Regions from separate parts of the Bacillus sp. L381 genome, predicted to be linked through region 2. Evidence: riboswitches for the same ligand, from Rfam matches in the RefSeq annotation. Region 2 holds a riboswitch; each other region holds the start of a gene.
The links. A riboswitch is a leader RNA that binds a small molecule or an ion and turns the genes downstream of it on or off. The one in region 2 is predicted to bind thiamine pyrophosphate.
Positions count from the first base shown of each region.

Region 1: it holds a riboswitch for thiamine pyrophosphate, as region 2 does, so the genes downstream of both, QRX25_RS06475 (ECF transporter S component) here and tenA (thiaminase II) in region 2, are expected to answer to the same signal.
Region 3: it holds a riboswitch for thiamine pyrophosphate, as region 2 does, so the genes downstream of both, thiC (phosphomethylpyrimidine synthase ThiC) here and tenA (thiaminase II) in region 2, are expected to answer to the same signal.

Region 1 is NZ_CP127224.1:1,268,106-1,274,041, forward strand. Features, by position in the region: gene QRX25_RS06470 (ABC transporter ATP-binding protein) at 1-1,358, opposite strand, end outside; gene QRX25_RS06475 (ECF transporter S component) at 1,345-1,944, opposite strand; TPP riboswitch at 2,126-2,239, opposite strand; gene QRX25_RS06480 (glycosyl hydrolase family 18 protein) at 2,400-3,662, shown strand; gene QRX25_RS06485 (transcriptional regulator SplA domain-containing protein) at 3,753-3,890, shown strand; M-box (ykoK) riboswitch at 3,997-4,162, shown strand; gene mgtE (magnesium transporter) at 4,397-5,752, shown strand; gene QRX25_RS06495 (MerR family transcriptional regulator) at 5,790-5,936, opposite strand, start outside.
Region 2 is NZ_CP127224.1:1,135,552-1,141,487, reverse strand. Features, by position in the region: gene thiG (thiazole synthase) at 1-62, opposite strand, end outside; gene thiS (sulfur carrier protein ThiS) at 59-262, opposite strand; gene thiO (glycine oxidase ThiO) at 259-1,368, opposite strand; gene tenI (thiazole tautomerase TenI) at 1,352-1,969, opposite strand; gene tenA (thiaminase II) at 1,944-2,654, opposite strand; TPP riboswitch at 2,740-2,848, opposite strand; gene QRX25_RS05675 (monovalent cation:proton antiporter family protein) at 2,902-4,740, opposite strand; gene prpE (bis(5'-nucleosyl)-tetraphosphatase PrpE) at 4,966-5,715, shown strand; gene QRX25_RS05665 (RluA family pseudouridine synthase) at 5,748-5,936, opposite strand, start outside.
Region 3 is NZ_CP127224.1:868,813-874,748, reverse strand. Features, by position in the region: gene QRX25_RS04325 (ABC transporter substrate-binding protein) at 1-427, opposite strand, end outside; gene QRX25_RS04320 (FbpB family small basic protein) at 424-609, opposite strand; gene QRX25_RS04315 (FAD-binding oxidoreductase) at 864-2,219, shown strand; gene thiC (phosphomethylpyrimidine synthase ThiC) at 2,261-4,033, opposite strand; TPP riboswitch at 4,154-4,264, opposite strand; gene QRX25_RS04305 (Type 1 glutamine amidotransferase-like domain-containing protein) at 4,314-5,012, opposite strand; gene QRX25_RS04300 (Na+/H+ antiporter NhaC family protein) at 5,093-5,936, opposite strand, start outside.

The DNA.
Region 1 (5,936 bases), 130 kb from region 2:
TCCTGCCCGAAAGTCGGTTCATCAAGCAGCAAAACTTTCACATTGTGCATAAGCATCGTCGCGACGCTGAGCCTGCGTTTTTGTCCTTGGCTTAAAGAAAATGGATGCTGTGAGGCATGGCGTCTCAGGCCGAACCGGGTTAACAGCTGAAGAGCTTTCTCCTTTGCGGCATTGCCGTCTTCAAAGCCGAACAGCAGCTCGTCAATGACGGAATCTGTGACAAACTGGTGTTCAGGATTTTGGAAAACATATCCCATCAGGCGCCGAAGCTCTTTTTCAGAATAGGAATCTATCGGTCTGCCGTCTATTTTGATGTCTCCGCTCACAGGACGGATGAGCTTGGCCGCGGCGGACAGGAGCGTGGACTTCCCTGTTCCGTTAGGACCGGCAATCGCAGTAATTGACCCTTTTTTTACGGAAAAGCTCACATCCTGAAAAATGATATCCGTTCCTCTTTTGCATGACAGCCCGTGAACACTCAGTGCTTCCTCTGCCGAAAGCGCGGCGGACCGGGGGCGGGGAAGAGCCGGTACAGATTTGTGAAACAGACTTTCTTTGCACAATGTAAAAGGAATGTTGACGTATTTCTGCAATAGGATCACCCGCGGAATCGGAATGCCGAGTCTCGTCAGCTCTTCAAGCTTTGTTTCAAAGATAGCGTCCGTCTCTCCGTCCATCACGATCTGACCGGTTTCGTCAAGGACAATCGTCCTGTCCATCCACGGCGCCCAATGATCAAGCTGATGCTCGATTACGAGAAGGCCGAAGTTTCTTTTGGCTTGAAGTTCTTTGATCAGCCGCACAAATTCACGGACGGAATATGGATCAAGCTGTGCCGTCGGTTCGTCCAAAATAATGAGTTCCGGATCCATCGCAATGATACAGGCGAGCGCCACTTTTTGTTTTGAACCGCCTGACAGCGAGGCGATCGTTCGTGTTTTCAGATGAGTGATTTCTAATTTTTCCAAAACGTCATCGATGATGGTATCCATATCTTCTTTTGTATATTGCAAATTTTCCAGACCGAAGGCTATTTCATCTTCAACCGTCAGCATGCAAAACTGCTGATCCGGATCTTGAAACACCACTCCGATGGATGCAGCGGCGGGCTCTGCCAAGTTTGAAAGCGGTGTTCCGTATAAGGAAACGGTTCCCGTTTGAACCGCATCACAGGCTTCCGGGTACAGGCCGTTTAAACAAAGGGCGAGCGAGCTTTTGCCGCATCCGCTCGGTCCGAGCAATAAAGCCCGCTCTCCTTTGCGGAGCTGAAATGACACGTTTTGAAAAATCGGCTTTTCATCCTGATCATAAGAAAAGGTAAGACGGCGGGCCGATAGAAGGGGTTCAAATACCTGCATCTTGGTTCACCTGTTTCTTTTTCTTCTTCAATTCTTTTCCGAGAGCCATGCCGTTCAGCACTCCCGTGTAAGCCAGCGCATCACTGATTACTTTGCCGAGAAGGCCGGCAAGAAGCGCGCCTGAGGCCAGACGGATGAGAAGCATGACGGTTAATAAACCCGGGTTCAAAACAGAGTACCCGGAAACGAACAAATCATAAATGAAGCTCGTCACAGAAGATCCCATACCGGATAAAAGAAGCACAGGCAGGGTATAAATCCGCCAGCGTGTCGCTAAAAAGACCGCTTCCGCACCGATTCCCTGTGCGATGCCGATCAGAATCACCATCGGTCCTGACGGATTTCCGAGTAAGCATTCCACAAACGCGGCGATGATTTCAGAAACGAGCGCCGCTCCCGGTTTTTGAATAATGTAGGCGGCAATCACCGAGACGATAAACCAAATGCCGTAAATCGGTTCGTAGCTCATCCGGCCGAAAAACCCTGCCGCTATATTGCTTGCATGAGTTGATAATAAATAAATGACAGCGAATACAACACTGATGACGGACATGACGACAATTTCTCTCATTTTCCAATTTTTCATTCTGATCTCCTGCTTTCTTATCGGATAGTCCTATGTATGAAAGAGTTGATTCTGTTACAGGCGGTTCATATTCAGTTTCATAATGCGGTGTCCTCCCCCGTTTTTTAATGAAAAATAAAAAACTGCATATCCGAGGGAATATGCAGCAGCAGAACGAAAACGCATGGGAAAGAACCCGCGCTCCGGTCAATCTGCACTTCCCCACGCTGGTATTATCCAGATCGGGTTATAAGGGATCAAAACACGCTTGCCGCATGTTTTATCTCAGCCGATAACAGCACCCCTAGTGCGTTTCCTATACAGTTTTTTATGATGACATCATCATAGTTGATCATGTCTGATTTGTAAACAGCCTTTCTCGAAAACAGAGTTTGGAATCGGACCGGATAATCATTCATAAAGATAGGAAGAGTGTATATCACGCCCTTTTGATCAAAAGGAAACGGAGGACATCTATGTTTGTTCATACAGTGCAGTCTGGCGACTCGCTATTTTCCATCAGCAGAAAGTACGGATATCCTGTTGACAGCATCAGAAGCGTCAACGGACTTGAGGAAACGAATATCGTTCCGGGGCAGGCGCTTTTGATCCCTCTTAATGAATATACGGTTCAGCCGAATGATACGTATGCTGTTATCGCAAGTAAGGCCTATGTGTCGCAGATGCAGCTGATGCAGGCAAACCCGAATATTCAGCCGAACCGGCTGCGGCCGGGTATGAAAGTGAAGATCCCTGATATATCTAACTATCTGGCAGGAACCCTGCAATTTTATGTCATTCGGACACCTGAAGCGGACAGAGAGTTAATTAATGATTTTGCGCCCTATTCATCGGCGATTTCTTTGTTTGAATATCATTTTGGCCCGAACGGAGATATCATTAATAATTTAAACGACAGAACCGCGATAGAAACCACATGGCAAAACAGAGTGAGGCCGCTTGCCGTCATCACGAATCTGACAGAAGGGGGGTTCAGCCCTGAATTAGCTCATCAAGTCCTGCAAAACCCGACGGCGAGAACAAACCTCGTCAACAATATCGTCTATTTGACTGTAAGAAAGGGATACGGCGGTGTAAATATTGATTTTGAACGGGTCAGAGAAGCCGACCGGGATCTTTTTACCGGATTTCTCCGGCAGTTAAAAACCCGGCTCTCGGAGCACCAGCTCGCGTTAACAATATCGGTTCCGGCGAAAACAAGTGAAGCAGTGCCGTGGCTGAGGGGATATGATTACGGCGGAATCGGAGCAGTCGTCGATTATATGTTTATTATGGCGTACGATTGGCACCACGCAGGCAGTGAGCCGGGAGCCGTGGCGCCTTTGACAGAGGTCAGAGAAACCATCAATTTTGCCATCAGCAGGGTCCCGAGAAGAAAAGTGATACTCGGTGTTCCGCTGTACGGGTATGATTGGGTGATTCCGTACCGCCCCGGAACGATCGGATCCGCCATCTCCAATCAGCGCGCCATGGAAACAGCCATGAAGCATCAATCAGTGATCCATTATTCCCAGCAGGATCGTTCCCCTTACTTTCGGTATACTGATGAAAATGGGAGAACGCATGAAGTATGGTTTGAGGATGTGCGGAGCATGAGTGAAAAAATGGTTCTCGTGCGGCAGTACGGACTGCAGGCGATCGGCGCGTGGCAATTAACGCTCGGCTTCAAACCGGGACCGTGGCTGCTGCGGAACTTCTTCACGATCCGAAAAATATAGCTGTATGTCCGCTTCATCTGGTGATTTTTTCTTTCCTATGATAACGGATCTTCTTTTGGACAATCTAAAGTTGAAAAGGAGGTCTGTCCCATGAAGAAAAGGGAAGAGCAGTATATCAACGAGGCTGAGTATGTACCGCACCCGACAAAAGAAGGGGAATACGCGCTCATGCTGCATGAATCATATCATTTCCTTTCTGAAGAAGATGAAAGCGATCTGCCGGAATAAGGGCTTTATGCCTTTATTCCATTTATTTTATAGGCATATGCTGAAATAACAAATTTAAGGTTGACACATTCCTTTTTTTTCTGTAATCTCAGTGTGTCAATTCAAATAAGAACTTCGTTAGGTGAGGCTCCTGTATGGAGATACGCTGCTGCCCAAAAATGTCCAAAGACGCCAATGGGTCAACAGGAATCATCGACATAAGGTGATTCTTAACGCAGCTGGATGGCCGTCCTATGCCATACAGTGCTAAAGCTCTACGATTGAAGGCCCCGCACGTTTATTTGCCGTGCTTGTTTTCGCCTTCATATCGGAAGGTTTTTTTTATGCCTCAAAACGTACATGACTGAGCATGATAAGGAGGTGCGGAGTATGGATTCTCCCCATTCGAGTATGTCAGAAGAAGTACCCATATACAGCCAGATAACCAATGACGACATGATGAGGAGACAAACCGCCGCACTTCCCTTGACGGACGGCGCGTCTCCGTAAAGGAGGTACGAGTCCCGATGGTCCAAAACATGACCTATGACGAACTCATATTACGTATTATCATTTTATTGCGGGACGGGAAAATTAAAGAATTCCGGAGCATGATAGATGAGCTTCAGCCCTATGATATGGCGTTTTTATTTAAAGAAATGCCGGAAAAGCACCGGGCCCGCTATCTGTCATATATGACGGTTGACGATATCACCGACATGATCGGAGAGCTTGAACGGGAATTTCAGCTTGCCGTTTTGCATAAAGTCGGTAAAACAAAAGCCACTCTCGCAATGAATAAAATGGATAACGACGATCTCGCCGCTTTGCTGGAAGAGATGGATGAAGAACTGAAAGAGCAGCTTTTATCCAGCATGGAGGCTGAGGAATCAAAGGCCGTACAGCTTTTGATGAACTATCCGCAAGAATCGGCGGGCCGGATGATGACGAACCGCTTCGTCTGGATTCCGCAGCATTATACAGTAAAAGATGCGGTCGTGAAGCTGAAAAGCTTTGCAGAAATCGCAGAATCAATAAACTATTTGTACGTGATTAATGACAGTAAGCAGCTTGTCGGGGTGCTTTCTTACAGAGATTTAATTCTCGGCGATCCTGAAGATAAGGTGCAGGACCTCATGTTTACGCGCGTCATCTCAGCCGGAGTGCTCCAGGATCAGGAAGAAGTCGCCCGGCTGATCCAGCGGTATGACTTTTTAGCCATACCCATTGTTGAAGAAAATAATGTACTTGTCGGTATTGTCACTGTCGATGATATTATTGACGTCGTTATTAAAGAAGCTGATGAAGATTACGAAAAATTCGCCGCCTCCGGTAAGGCGATTACATTTGATACGAAAGCGTATGTTGCGGCGTACCGCCGCTTGCCGTGGCTCATTCTTCTTTTGTTTATCGGATTGATTTCCGGAAGCATCCTGAATTATTTTGAAGATACATTGCAAAAAGTAGTCGCCCTCGCATTTTTCATGCCGATGATCGCGGGAACGACGGGGAATACAGGTACGCAGTCACTCGCCGTCGTCATCAGGGGATTGGCTAAAGAAGAAATGAATAAAAAAACCATCTTTAAATTGATTTTCCGTGAATTAAGGGCCGGTATCTATATCGGCATCGTCTGTGCGATCGCGATCACGATTGTCGCATCCGTCTGGCAGAAAGACTTAACGCTCGGTTTTGTCGTCGGTTCATCGCTGCTTGCAACGCTGATTATCGGTACGATGGCCGGAACGATCGTCCCTATTATTCTTCATAAACTGAACATTGACCCGGCGATTGCATCCGGGCCGCTGATTACGACGCTGAATGATATTTTGTCCTTATTAATTTATTTCGGCATTGCCACTGCATTTCTTCATGCTTTATAAAAAAAAGGTCCGTCTCACAGGAGGCGGACTTTTTTTGTCAGCGGTTTTTATATTTAAAATGAGCATTAAGCTGTCCTTCCAGCATTTTTTTGCGGAGCTGCGGGTCGTTTTTGAGGGCCTGCTCTTTTTTTCGCATGTCTTTTAAAATCTCAGCCGTCTGTACGCCGTCTTCCCGCTTGTTGGC
Region 2 (5,936 bases):
TTTCCCGTTCCTAACAGCAATCTTGACTGAAACTGTTTTCCGCCTATTGTTAACATCCTCATCCGCCTCCTACAAAATGAACAATTTCTATGACATCCCGGTCACACAAACTTGTATTTTCATAATTCTTTTTTTCAATGATTTCTTTATTTCTCTCTACAACTACGATTCTTTGATCAAGCTGATACGATTCGAGCAAATCCTGAACCGTCCCCTCTTTTCGATCCCAATCAATTTGTTTTCCGTTCAGCTGAAGGATCATATGTGAACCGCCTCCTTGCGATCAATTCGAAACGCTTCTTCCCATTCATTTTTCACCTGTTTTCCCAGGATCATATCGCGCACCATTTCAGCCGTTGCCGGGGCCAATAAGATGCCGTTTCTAAAATGGCCGGCGGCGAATATGATGCCGCTGTCTTCAGGATGCCGCCCGATAAACGGCTTTCCGTCTCTTGTACCCGGCCTGAGCCCCGCCCAAAACCGGTCTATTTTCATATGTTCGATGGCGGGCAGCATGGTTTTCGCTTTTGAGATGACGGCTTCAATCCCGCCGATGTCAGGCGTATCGCTCCAGTCGCCCTGTTTCATTGTGGCACCTATGACAAGCCGGCCGCTTTTTCTCGGGACGACGTAGCTTTGACTATGGTAAAGGGTTTTGGTAAGCGGGATATGGTCATTCCACACAGAAAGGCATTCTCCTTTCACAGGGAAAAAAGGCTGTCCCAAGCCGAGCTGGCTGAAGAACCGGCCGCTCCATACACCGCTTGCAACTGCGACTTGGTCAGCATAAATATCCCCGCCGGATGTTGTGATACAGTACGCTCCGTTCACCCGTTTAACGGCGGACACATGTGTATGCTCATATATATCAGCGCCATAGCGCCGCGCCCCTTTTGCATACGCTTTGCAGACATAATACGGCTCGACATGGACATCGTCTTTTATAAAACTTGCGCCGAGAATGTCCTTTGAAGCGTACGGCTCTTTCTCAAGGGCTTCTTCCGCTGAAAGCCAAGTGACGGAAGGTAAATCATCCATCTTTCGTAAACGGGTAATGTCTTCTTCGGTATACGCCAGTTTAAGCATTCCGCCGTTATGGCGCCTGATGTCAATGCCGCAAGCCTCCTCCAGCTCGCGCCCTGCCGCTTCATACAGTCTTTGGCTGTACATGGCAAAATCAAAAAACGCATCCCGGTTTTCACATTCCGCATGAGCGCCCAGCATTCCCGCAGCAGCGCTTGTCGTTTTTCGGCCGATCGCACCGTCTTCAAACAAGACAACGTTCTTTTGAGTCTTCGCCAGCTCATAAGAAATGGCGCACCCGATAATTCCGCCGCCGATAACCGCCGTATCATAATGCTTCTTCATAATCGGCCTCCCTTATTGCGCGTGCATACCGTTTTGCCGCTTCCTCAGGATTTTCAGCTGAGAAAATACCTGACATGACGGCAATTCCGTCCGGTTTCGCCTGCTTTGCCTGTCCGATCGTCTGCAGTGTCACTCCGCCGATTGCGATTACGGGGATGGAAAGCGTGCGTTTAATATCTGAGAGCAGGCTGATGCCTCTTGCTTCAAGTCCTTGTTTACATTCGGTTTCAAATACATGGCCGAACACCACATAATCCGCATCTTCTTTTTCAGCTTGGACTGCTTCTTTCAACGAATGAACCGAACGCCCGATATGAAGATGGGGAAATCTGTTTCGCACCTGCTTGACGGAAAAGCTGCGGGACGGAAGCTGAACACGGTGTATATTGGCAAAAAGCGCGATATCCGCCCGGTCATTAATAATCAATTTGTCCTTATCGGCGCCGCCTTTTTTCAAAAGTGACAAAAGCTGCATGATCTCTCCCGCTGTTTTGTCCCGCTCACGGATATGGATAAAGCTCACTTCACGCTGAATCGAAAGAATATCCTCCGCCAGCTCGTCAACGGGCTTGCGATTATCGGTTACCGCGTGCAGCTCCAAAGGACTCCACCTCTTTTCCGCCCTTTCCGGACCAGCCTTCTTTTTGATAGGCCATTCCCCAAAATTGATATTCATAATAGCTTGAAATCACAAAATTCTCTTTCATTTTCGCGCGGATTTCCTCTGTGCTGCTTTCAGCAATCTCGTTAAAACGGCTGATCTGTTCCTCAACCTGTTGTCTGAACCAGTCTCCGCCGTATGTGCCGATCCATTTTTCATAAATTGGATGTTCCGGTTTGCATTCCTTTAAGTGTTCGCCGACTTCATAATAAAGCCAATAGCAAGGCAGAAGCGCAGCTAAAATTTCTCCAAATTGGCCGCTCATCACCGATCTGTACATATGAGACGTGTAAGAATAAGCCGTCGGTGCCGGTTTAAAGGCCGCACGTTCTTCTTCTGTAATTCCTAAAAGCTCCGTAAACTCGCGGTGCAGCGCCATTTCTGCTTCATATGTACCCTGAGCGTGGCCCGCCATCCTGCCCGTCGTAAACAAGTCTTTGGCATATGCGGCTCCGAACGCCTGAACTTTTGCAAAATGCGTCAAGTAGTAGGAATCCTGCAGCACGTAGTAGCTGAAACGGTCTATCGGCAGGCTTCCGTCACCGATTCCCGTTACAAACGGATGAACAAAGCTTCCGTCCCACCATTCAGCTGCCGCCAGTCTGCATTCTTCAGAAAATGTCATTATGTCTTCCCCCCTGATAAAATAAAAAAACCACTTTCCCGCATCGGAAAAGTGGTTTGGAATTTATATGGATAAAAGGAACCCAAAAAATACCGCTCCACTTCCCTACGCAGGTCTGAACCTGTTCAAGTTATGAGGGTCTAAAAGTCTCACTTTTATCTCAGCCCTTATGAAGGACACCCCTAGTGGTCATACGATTGATTATTTACTTGTTATGCCTTCTATCTTATCACGAATTGCAATTTGGTCAAGCTTCAAGAATGTTTCTCAGTTCCGACACGTAGTTGCGCGAGCCCGTAACGATGAGACGGTCTCCTGTTTTCAGCCGCGTGTCTCCGTGCGGAACGATGCTGTCCACACCTCTGAAAATCCGGACGAAAATCACATCGCCCATCAGCGGAAATTCCCGGAGAATGATGCCGTTATACGCCGTGTTTTCCAGATTGATCTGATAAAGCGAAGACTCTTCGTTTGTCAGGAGGCTCATCACGCCGGGCGCCTCGATTAACGCGCGCAGCAGCGTCTTTGTAGACAGAAGGATAGAAAAAATACTGATGCCCTCTTCCTTCAGTTTTGTTTCATGTTCAACCGAGCCGACGCTTGCAATGATACGCTCAGTCCCTTTCTCTTTCGCGATTAAGGCGATTTCAGCGTTCACGTCTTCATTGCCCGTCGCCACTACAAGGATATCCGTTTTGAAAATATCATGCGACTCAAGCGTGCCGGGCTCGTAATCAGAAATGGTCTCCACCGAAAAAACGGATTCCGCAAGCTTTTCTCCGGCATTTTCCTGATGAACGACCCGAACTTCATATTCCTCATCAGGCAATTCCAGCGTCACCGGGAGCGTCATTTGATTTGCGCCGATAAATGTAATGCGCTTTTTCTCCTGCGGCGCACTTTGCCGTTTATATAATTTTTTAAATCCTATCGGTGTGATGATGCTGGCAATAACCGCAACCAAAGTCAGCGCGCCGGACATATTGGCGCTGATAATGTGGAGCCTTTCTCCGATCGTAGCCGCCGCGATGACAAGCGAAAGCGTAGATGTCAGCAAAAACCCCGAAGCAAACACGGTTCTTTTGTCATACCATTTCTTTAAATAAAGCACCGGAAACATTTTGCTGATAAACAGCGCAATCAGAAGCAGCGGAATCATCGTCAATATTTTCGGATCTTGGAAGAGCGTCCAAATGTCCAATTTCACCCCGACCATGACGAAAAAGATCGGAATTAAAAACCCGTATCCGAATGAATCCAGCTGCTCCACCATCTCTTTGTTCGGTGACAGAAGCGATACCAAAACGCCTGCTAAAAACGCGCCGAGAATATTTTCCGCCCCGAGAGATTCTGACAAAGCGACAAGCACGATAATCAGTGTGAAAATGGCTCTCGTGCCGATCTGGACGGTGCCTTTAGACATCGACTGCACAAATGAGCGGTGTTTAAAGATCCTGCCGAAGAAATACAGCACGACCCCCGCGGCAAAGAGAATCAAAAGAAGCCACATATTTCCACTGTCTTCTCCGTAAAGAGAAGAGAAGAAAGCGAGCAGAATCATCGTAGCCAAGTCCGCAATAACGGCGACAAGCAGAATGATCTGGCCGATATTGGAGTTCATGATCCTTTCTTCTTTTAAGGTCGGGACCACCACTCCGAGTGATATCGTCGAAATAATAAGCGTCATTAAAAATGCGTTTTGAATAAAACCGGCTAAGACAAAGCCGTAAGACAGCAGCAATGATAAAATAAAGATGCCGAAAAATATAATCAGTGCGGCAGAAAACGTGTTGGGCGCTTCCTTGCCGTTCGGAAGGAATTGTTTTTTCTTCCCTTTCTCAAATGACGAAAAATCAATTTCCAAACCGCTTAAAAACATTAAAAAGATAAAGCCGAGGACAGACAGCGTCTCCAGCCACGTGTCTCCCTGAACGACGAGATTCAGGCCGCTTTTTCCGATAATAAGCCCCATGATGATTTCCGCGACGACGACCGGAATGCTGAGCTTAAACCGATGCAAAAGGAGCGGCGTCAAAAAAGCGACGATCAGAACGACGACTAAAGATGCGACTGATGTGTGTTCCATTAGTAAATACCTCCTTAAAACAAGGGTTATAAAAGCCCGCTTAATGCGGACAAAACCTTACTTTTTTAAAAACATAACGCATATTCTAACAAGGCTGACCGCGAAAAAAAAGTGATAAGGCTTTATTTCTTTAATTCTTTTTTTAATTTGTTCCAAAACATCGTAATTAGGTATAGGAATTAACCCCATAATAAATAAAAAACCGTTAAAAGGAGGCTGACACAAATGGCTTATGACATCATCAGCGATATACACGGATGTTATGATGAAATGATCGCTTTAATGCAAAAGCTCGGTTATGAAGTGAAAGACGGAACACCCGTCCATCCTGAAGGCAGAACGCTCGTCTTTGCGGGGGACTTAACCGACAGAGGCCCTAAATCCGTTGAGGTGATGCGTTTTGTGACAAAAGCATATGAAAAAGGAGCCGTCCGTTATGTCCCGGGAAATCATTGCAACAAACTGTATCGCTACTTAAAAGGAAACCCCGTAAAAGTGATGCACGGACTGGAAACAACGGCAGCGGAACTGAAAGAGCTGTCTCCCGCTGACAGAACGGAAATATCCAGACAGTTTATCCGATTATATGAGTCAGCGCCGCTTTACGACATTTTACATAACGGAGAGCTCGTTGTCGCCCACGCCGGTATAAAAGCTGACGATATCGGTAAATACACGCGTAAGGTGAAGGAGTTTGTTCTGTACGGCGATATCACCGGTGAAACCTATCCCGACGGCAGGCCCGTCAGAAGAGACTGGGCTGCCGCATATGAAGGTAAGGCATGGGTGGTTTACGGCCATACCCCGGTAAAACGCCCCCGGATCATCAACCGTACGATCAACATTGATACAGGCTGTGTCTTCGGCAATAAGCTGACAGGCTTTCGTTTTCCGGAGCACGAAACCGTTTCTGTAACAAGCTCAATGCCGTATGATGCATCACGATTTCGCGAGGATGACGGCACGCAGACATGAAAAAAGCCCGAGACCGGTTAACGGTTCGGGCTTTACATGTGTTCAATTAATGTTTTCATATCGTCAGGAACGGGGGCATGAAAAACGAGCGTTTCTCCGGTCATGGGGTGTACGAATGAAAGCCGCTCACTGTGAAGAGCCTGCCGTGCAATTCCCTCGTTTTTTCCGCCGTACAGTGTATCGCCGACTAACGGATGGCCGAGGTAACTCATGTGCACCCG
Region 3 (5,936 bases), 270 kb from region 2:
TGAAAACGAGATTTTTTCTTAGACGGAACGTGTAGGTAAGCTGATCTTTGGAAATCTTCCAGCTTTCCGCAAGAGCCGGTGCGGGCTTTCCCTTTTTATCCAGTTTGACTAACGGTTCAAAAATAGGATCTGTCGCATTTCCGTCCCAGCCGTTTTCATAAAAGTATGGCAGAAATACCCCGCCCGGCGCGGATATCCCTGCAACAAAAGTGTCGGTTCTGGCTTTCGATTTTGCGGGAAGCGCCTCCGGATGAGAAGCTTTGAATTCTTTTGTTTTGACATGGGCGATACGTGTTTCTTCCTTTTTATCCGTTGCAGAAGATGCTTCTTCTCCTGCACCCCCTAACGCGCACCCTGATAACATGAAGGCTACAGACGACGCGAGTAAGATGCCCGTTGTTTTTATCTTCAATGTGTTCCTCTTCATTTTGATCGGACCCCCGCATGCTTTTCATCTATCTTTATATAAATCTGCTCCATCTGTTCTTGATTCCTCATAATCTCCCGTTTGTTTTTCTCTACAAGCAGTTCGAAATTCAATGTGTGTTTTCTGTACTTTTTTCGCTTTTTACTCTTTTTGCGCACTTGTGTCGCCTTTTGTAACGCCACTTTTCATCCCTCCGCTTTTCATTCAATGGCTTTTACGCAAAAAAGGCCCTTATCTGTTTACAAGATAAGGGCCTTCGGTGATCCGATCAGCCATCGTTTGGAAATATGTAATGATTATGTTAATTCATACAATCCCTACCTGTCAACTATAATTTCAAATAACGTATCCTCCCGGGGGTTTTCCTCATACACTCTCTTATTTTTCCGCATATGTTAGAAAAAATAGCAGAACACGAGTGAAAGAGAGTGAGAGTGTGGAAAAGACAACATTGACCGGGCGCATCGTCAGAAGGGATGACCCGGACTATAATGAAGCAAGAACCAATATCAACTTAAACCTGCAACGATATCCAGACATCATTGTGTTTTGCCAAAACAAACTTGATGCCGTCAATGCGCTGAAATGGGCGCGTGAGAATAACGTACCTTTCCGCATCAGAGGCGGAAGACACAGCTACGAGAATTTTTCCCTGTTAAATAACGGGCTTGTCATTGACCTCAGTGAAATGAAGAAAATAAGAGTGAATAAGGATAAGCGGCTGGTCTCGATTGAAGCGGGTGCCGAATTGGGAGATGTGTACCGGACACTCTGGCGGTACGGCTTGACCCTTCCTGCGGGAACCATCGCAAATGTGGGAATCACGGGGCTGACGCTTGGGGGAGGAATCGGATATTTAACAAGGTCTGCCGGCCTTACTTGCGATCGTCTCCTTCAGCTCGAGATGATCATAGCAGACGAAAAAGCGGGTGCCGAATTGATCACAGTCAACCGCGCAAAGCACTCTGATTTATTTTGGGCGTCTCAGGGCGGAGGCGGCGGCAACTTCGGCATTGTCACATCCATGATATTTAAAGCCGTGCCGATTTCGTACGTGACTGTTTTTTCTGTCACTTGGGACTGGGATGATTTCGACGAAGTATTTCATACGTGGCAGCAGTGGGCTCCATTTACAGATAACCGGCTTACTTCATCAATTCAGTTTTGGCCTAAGGAAGTCAACCGCATAGAAGCGCTCGGCCAATTTATCGGGACAAAAGATGAGCTGAAAGAACTGCTGGCTCCGTTAATGAAAGCGGGAAACCCGAGAAGCGGCATGGTCAAGACAGTTCCGTTTATTAGAGCGGCAGCCTTTTTTAACAGACGGGGAGGCAATGAGCCGCAAAAGATAAAGCGGTCAGGATCCTTTATTGAAAAACCTTTGTCAACACGCGCAATTTCCACTTTAAAGCGCTACTTGCAGCACGCTCCGAATAAAAACGCCAGTGTCTGGCAGCAATCTCTCGGCGGGGCAGCCGGACGAATCGCTTCGGATCAAACGGCATTCTATTATCGAAACGCAATCATTGCCCAGGAATATTTAACAAGCTGGACGTCTCCTGAAGAGGAAAGACAAAACGTCCGCTGGATCGAAGGGCTGAGAACATCTCTTTCAAGAGAAACGATGGGGGATTACGTGAATTGGCCTGATATAGACATCAGAAACTGGCTGCGGACATATTACGGAGAAAATGTTGACCGCCTCCGTCAAGTCAAAACGAAGTATGACCCGGAAAACGTATTCCGCTTTGAGCAGAGCATCCCGCCGCTTCGAAGGTTATCGTTTTTCTAAAAAAGATGAAGATGGACACACTCCATCCTCATCTTTTCTTTTTATTGATATAAACGGCTTCCTTTCTCTGCAAACTCTTTTGCTTTTTCCTTCAATCCTTCATTGACGGCCTCGTCTTCAGTCAGACCGTTTTCTTTCGCATAATCGCGAATATCCTGAGAAATTCTCATGCTGCAAAACTTCGGACCGCACATCGAACAGAAGTGAGCCGTTTTTGCGCCTTCAGCCGGCAGCGTTTCATCATGATATTCCATTGCTCTTTCAGGATCAAGCGACAAATGAAATTGATCGCGCCACCGGAATTCAAACCGCGCCTTAGACAGAGCGTCATCACGGATCTGAGCACCCGGATGCCCTTTGGCAAGGTCTGCGGCATGCGCCGCGATTTTGTACGTAATGACGCCTTCTCTTACATCATCACGATTCGGCAGGCCCAAATGCTCCTTCGGGGTGACATAACAAAGCATCGCCGTGCCGTACCAGCCGATCATCGCCGCGCCGATCGCCGAAGTTATATGGTCATAACCCGGAGCGATATCTGTCGTTAATGGCCCGAGCGTGTAAAAAGGCGCCTCTTTACAAATTTCCATCTGCTTGTCCATGTTTTCCTTAATTTTATGCATCGGCACATGGCCCGGTCCTTCAATCATCACTTGCACATCATGCTTCCATGCGATTTCCGTCAATTCTCCGAGAGTCTCCAATTCAGCAAATTGCGCTTCATCATTGGCATCTGCAATCGAACCAGGACGCAGCCCGTCACCAAGAGAAAAAGCAATATCATATGTCTTCATGATTTCGCAGATTTCTTCAAAATGCGTGTACAGAAAGCTTTCCTGATGATGAGCAAGGCACCATTGCGCCATAATTGCCCCGCCGCGGGAGACGATCCCCGTCGTGCGTTTGGCCGTTAACGGGACGTAACGAAGCAATACGCCGGCATGGATGGTGAAATAATCCACGCCCTGCTCCGCCTGCTCAATCAGTGTGTCACGATAAATTTCCCACGTTAAATCCTCGGCAGCGCCATTTACTTTTTCAAGCGCCTGATAAATCGGCACCGTCCCCACAGGCACGGGGGAATTGCGGATGATCCATTCACGTGTCGTATGAATGTCTTTTCCCGTCGATAAGTCCATCATCGTATCAGCGCCCCAGCGAATCGCCCACGTCATTTTTTCGACTTCTTCTTCGATAGAAGACGTAACAGCCGAGTTGCCGATATTTGCATTGATTTTCACATGAAAATTCCGGCCGATAATCATCGGCTCGCTTTCCGGATGGTTGACGTTAGAAGGAATAATCGCCCGGCCGCTCGCCACCTCTTCCCTCACAAATTCGGGAGAAACATGCTCGCGTATTGCGATAAACTCCATTTCCGGCGTAATGATGCCTTTTCTCGCATAATGCAATTGTGTTATGTTTTTCCCTGCCTTGGCCCGCCGCGGCTTCCGCTGTAAACCGGGGTATTCGGCAGTATGATCTTCTTTTTTATAGCCGTTGTCCTCAGGCTTTACAGTCCTTCCAGCATATTCCTCTGTATCGCCGCGCCCGGTAATCCACTCTGTGCGGACCGGCCTGAGACCTTCATGAATATGAATCTGTACATCCGGGTCTGTATACGGTCCGCTCGTATCATAAACACGGACCGGCGGATTCTCCTCTTCACCGAACGCCCCCGTTGTCGCACTCAGGCTGATTTCCCGCATCGGCACTCGTATGCCAGGCGAAGAACCCTTTACATAAACCTTTTTACTGCCTGAAAAACTCGACATAATGGAAATGTTCGCTTGCTGTACTGATTGATTTTGCATACAAATCTCTCCTTTATCATTTGAATAACAGAATCAAGCTCAGCACCAGCACAAAAAACCGGGTTCAATAGAGAACCCGGTTTTGCAGTCAGAAAGAAACTATTATTGTTTTCATCAACAATAATAAAACCTTTACTTCCCCACGCTGGTACGAACCAGATCAGGTCCAAAGGGTTAAGAAGCCGCCGCTTCTCTCTCAGCCCGCTTAAACGGGCACCCCCAGTAACTATGAATTTCGGTTTCATCGTAACATAAGTTGTATACAAAAAAAAGCATATTATTAAAATTCAGATAACGAAGCGGTCATAAGCTCTGTGTCCCTAACGCCTTCTTCGGTATCAAAAACCCGATACCCCTTTGCCGTTTCCCGGGAAGAGACAGCTTGGAACAGCTGACCGTCTTTATAATGCAGCGCAGCGCCGTCATCAGCGGCATAGCCTTCCCGGAGTTTCTTTTCTGAAATCAGACGGTGATACGCCGGTCTGCGCTCCTCTTCTCCGTCATAGTGCGGACAAAAGCTGCCCGGCAAAAACCCTAAAGCTCGCAGCTCTCTCAAATCTCCCGCTGAATCCGTCACACCTTCTTCAAACCAGCAAATCGCCCCGGCGCTGAGGCCCGCCAGGATGATGCCGCTTTCCCAAGCCTCACGAAGAATAAGGTCAAGCCCCCACTCTTTCCATAAGACAAGCATATTGCGGGTATTACCGCCGCCGACATATATAATATCTTTCTTCATGAGAAAAGATCTGAGGTCAGAACGAGGCGGTTTAAACAGCGACAAGTGATCAGGCTCACACTCCAGCTTATGAAAGGCCTGATAAAACCTGGCGATATAATTCTCCGAATCTCCGCTTGCCGTCGGCAAAAAACAAACTCTCGGCTCTGGTCTCACCGACTGCTCCAAAATATATTGATCCAGCACAAGATGATCCGGCTCCATGGAAAACCCCCCGCCGCCCAATGCAATAATCTGCTTCATCGCCATCACCTCTTTTTTCTCAAGTATAACTTAAAAAAGCGTTATCCCATTCCGGATGCCGCCTTCAAATTATTTCTTTGTTATCTGAAAAATGAAAAGACACCGTATAAAACAACGGAGATCCCTGCAGCGATAAGCGCCGGAACAAGCTTCGAACGGGCATACTTCACAACATCGATCCCCAAAACCGTACAGGTTGTCACCGTATTATCACTGAGAGGGGAAGCAAACGCTCCAAATGTTCCGCTGGCAAAAACGGCCCCAATCGCTAATAATAAGCTGGTATGCGACTGAACCGCCAGCGTCACGCCGAGCGGCATTAAAAGCCCCCAAGTCCCCCAAGATGATCCGATAAAATAGGATATAACCGCTCCAAGTATAAAAAGAGATGGCGCAATAAACATATGGGGGATCCATGACGTTAAATGAGAAGTAACATATTTCGAAAACCCCAGATCCTCAGATACTGCTGTTACGGCCCAAATCAGCGATAACATAATAATAACGTTTACCAATTCGTTTCCGCCCTTAATAAAATGCGTCACAAGCTCGCTTGCGTGAAAACGCTGAAACATAAAAAGAGCAAATGCTGCAATAACCGCTGCCAATAATGCGGTTAACATGACGCCAAGCATATCGCTTTTGATAAAAGCATTCAAAAACCCTTGTGCTTTTGAATGGCCGTCCCACCAGCTGAGAAACAGTGTTAACAGTAAAAACAGCCCGATTGGAATGATTAAATTCCACGGCCGAATCGGTGTTTCCTTAATATAAGCACGGTGCGCCGAATCTAACTCCTCCTGCTGGTCAGCATGTACATCCCCGCCCTTTTCGAACATCCCCGTGTGTCCTCCGTGAATATCCGGGATCGTCCCTGTTTCCATGTTAAATGAGCCGGAGCCTTTTGAAAGCAATACACCGCTG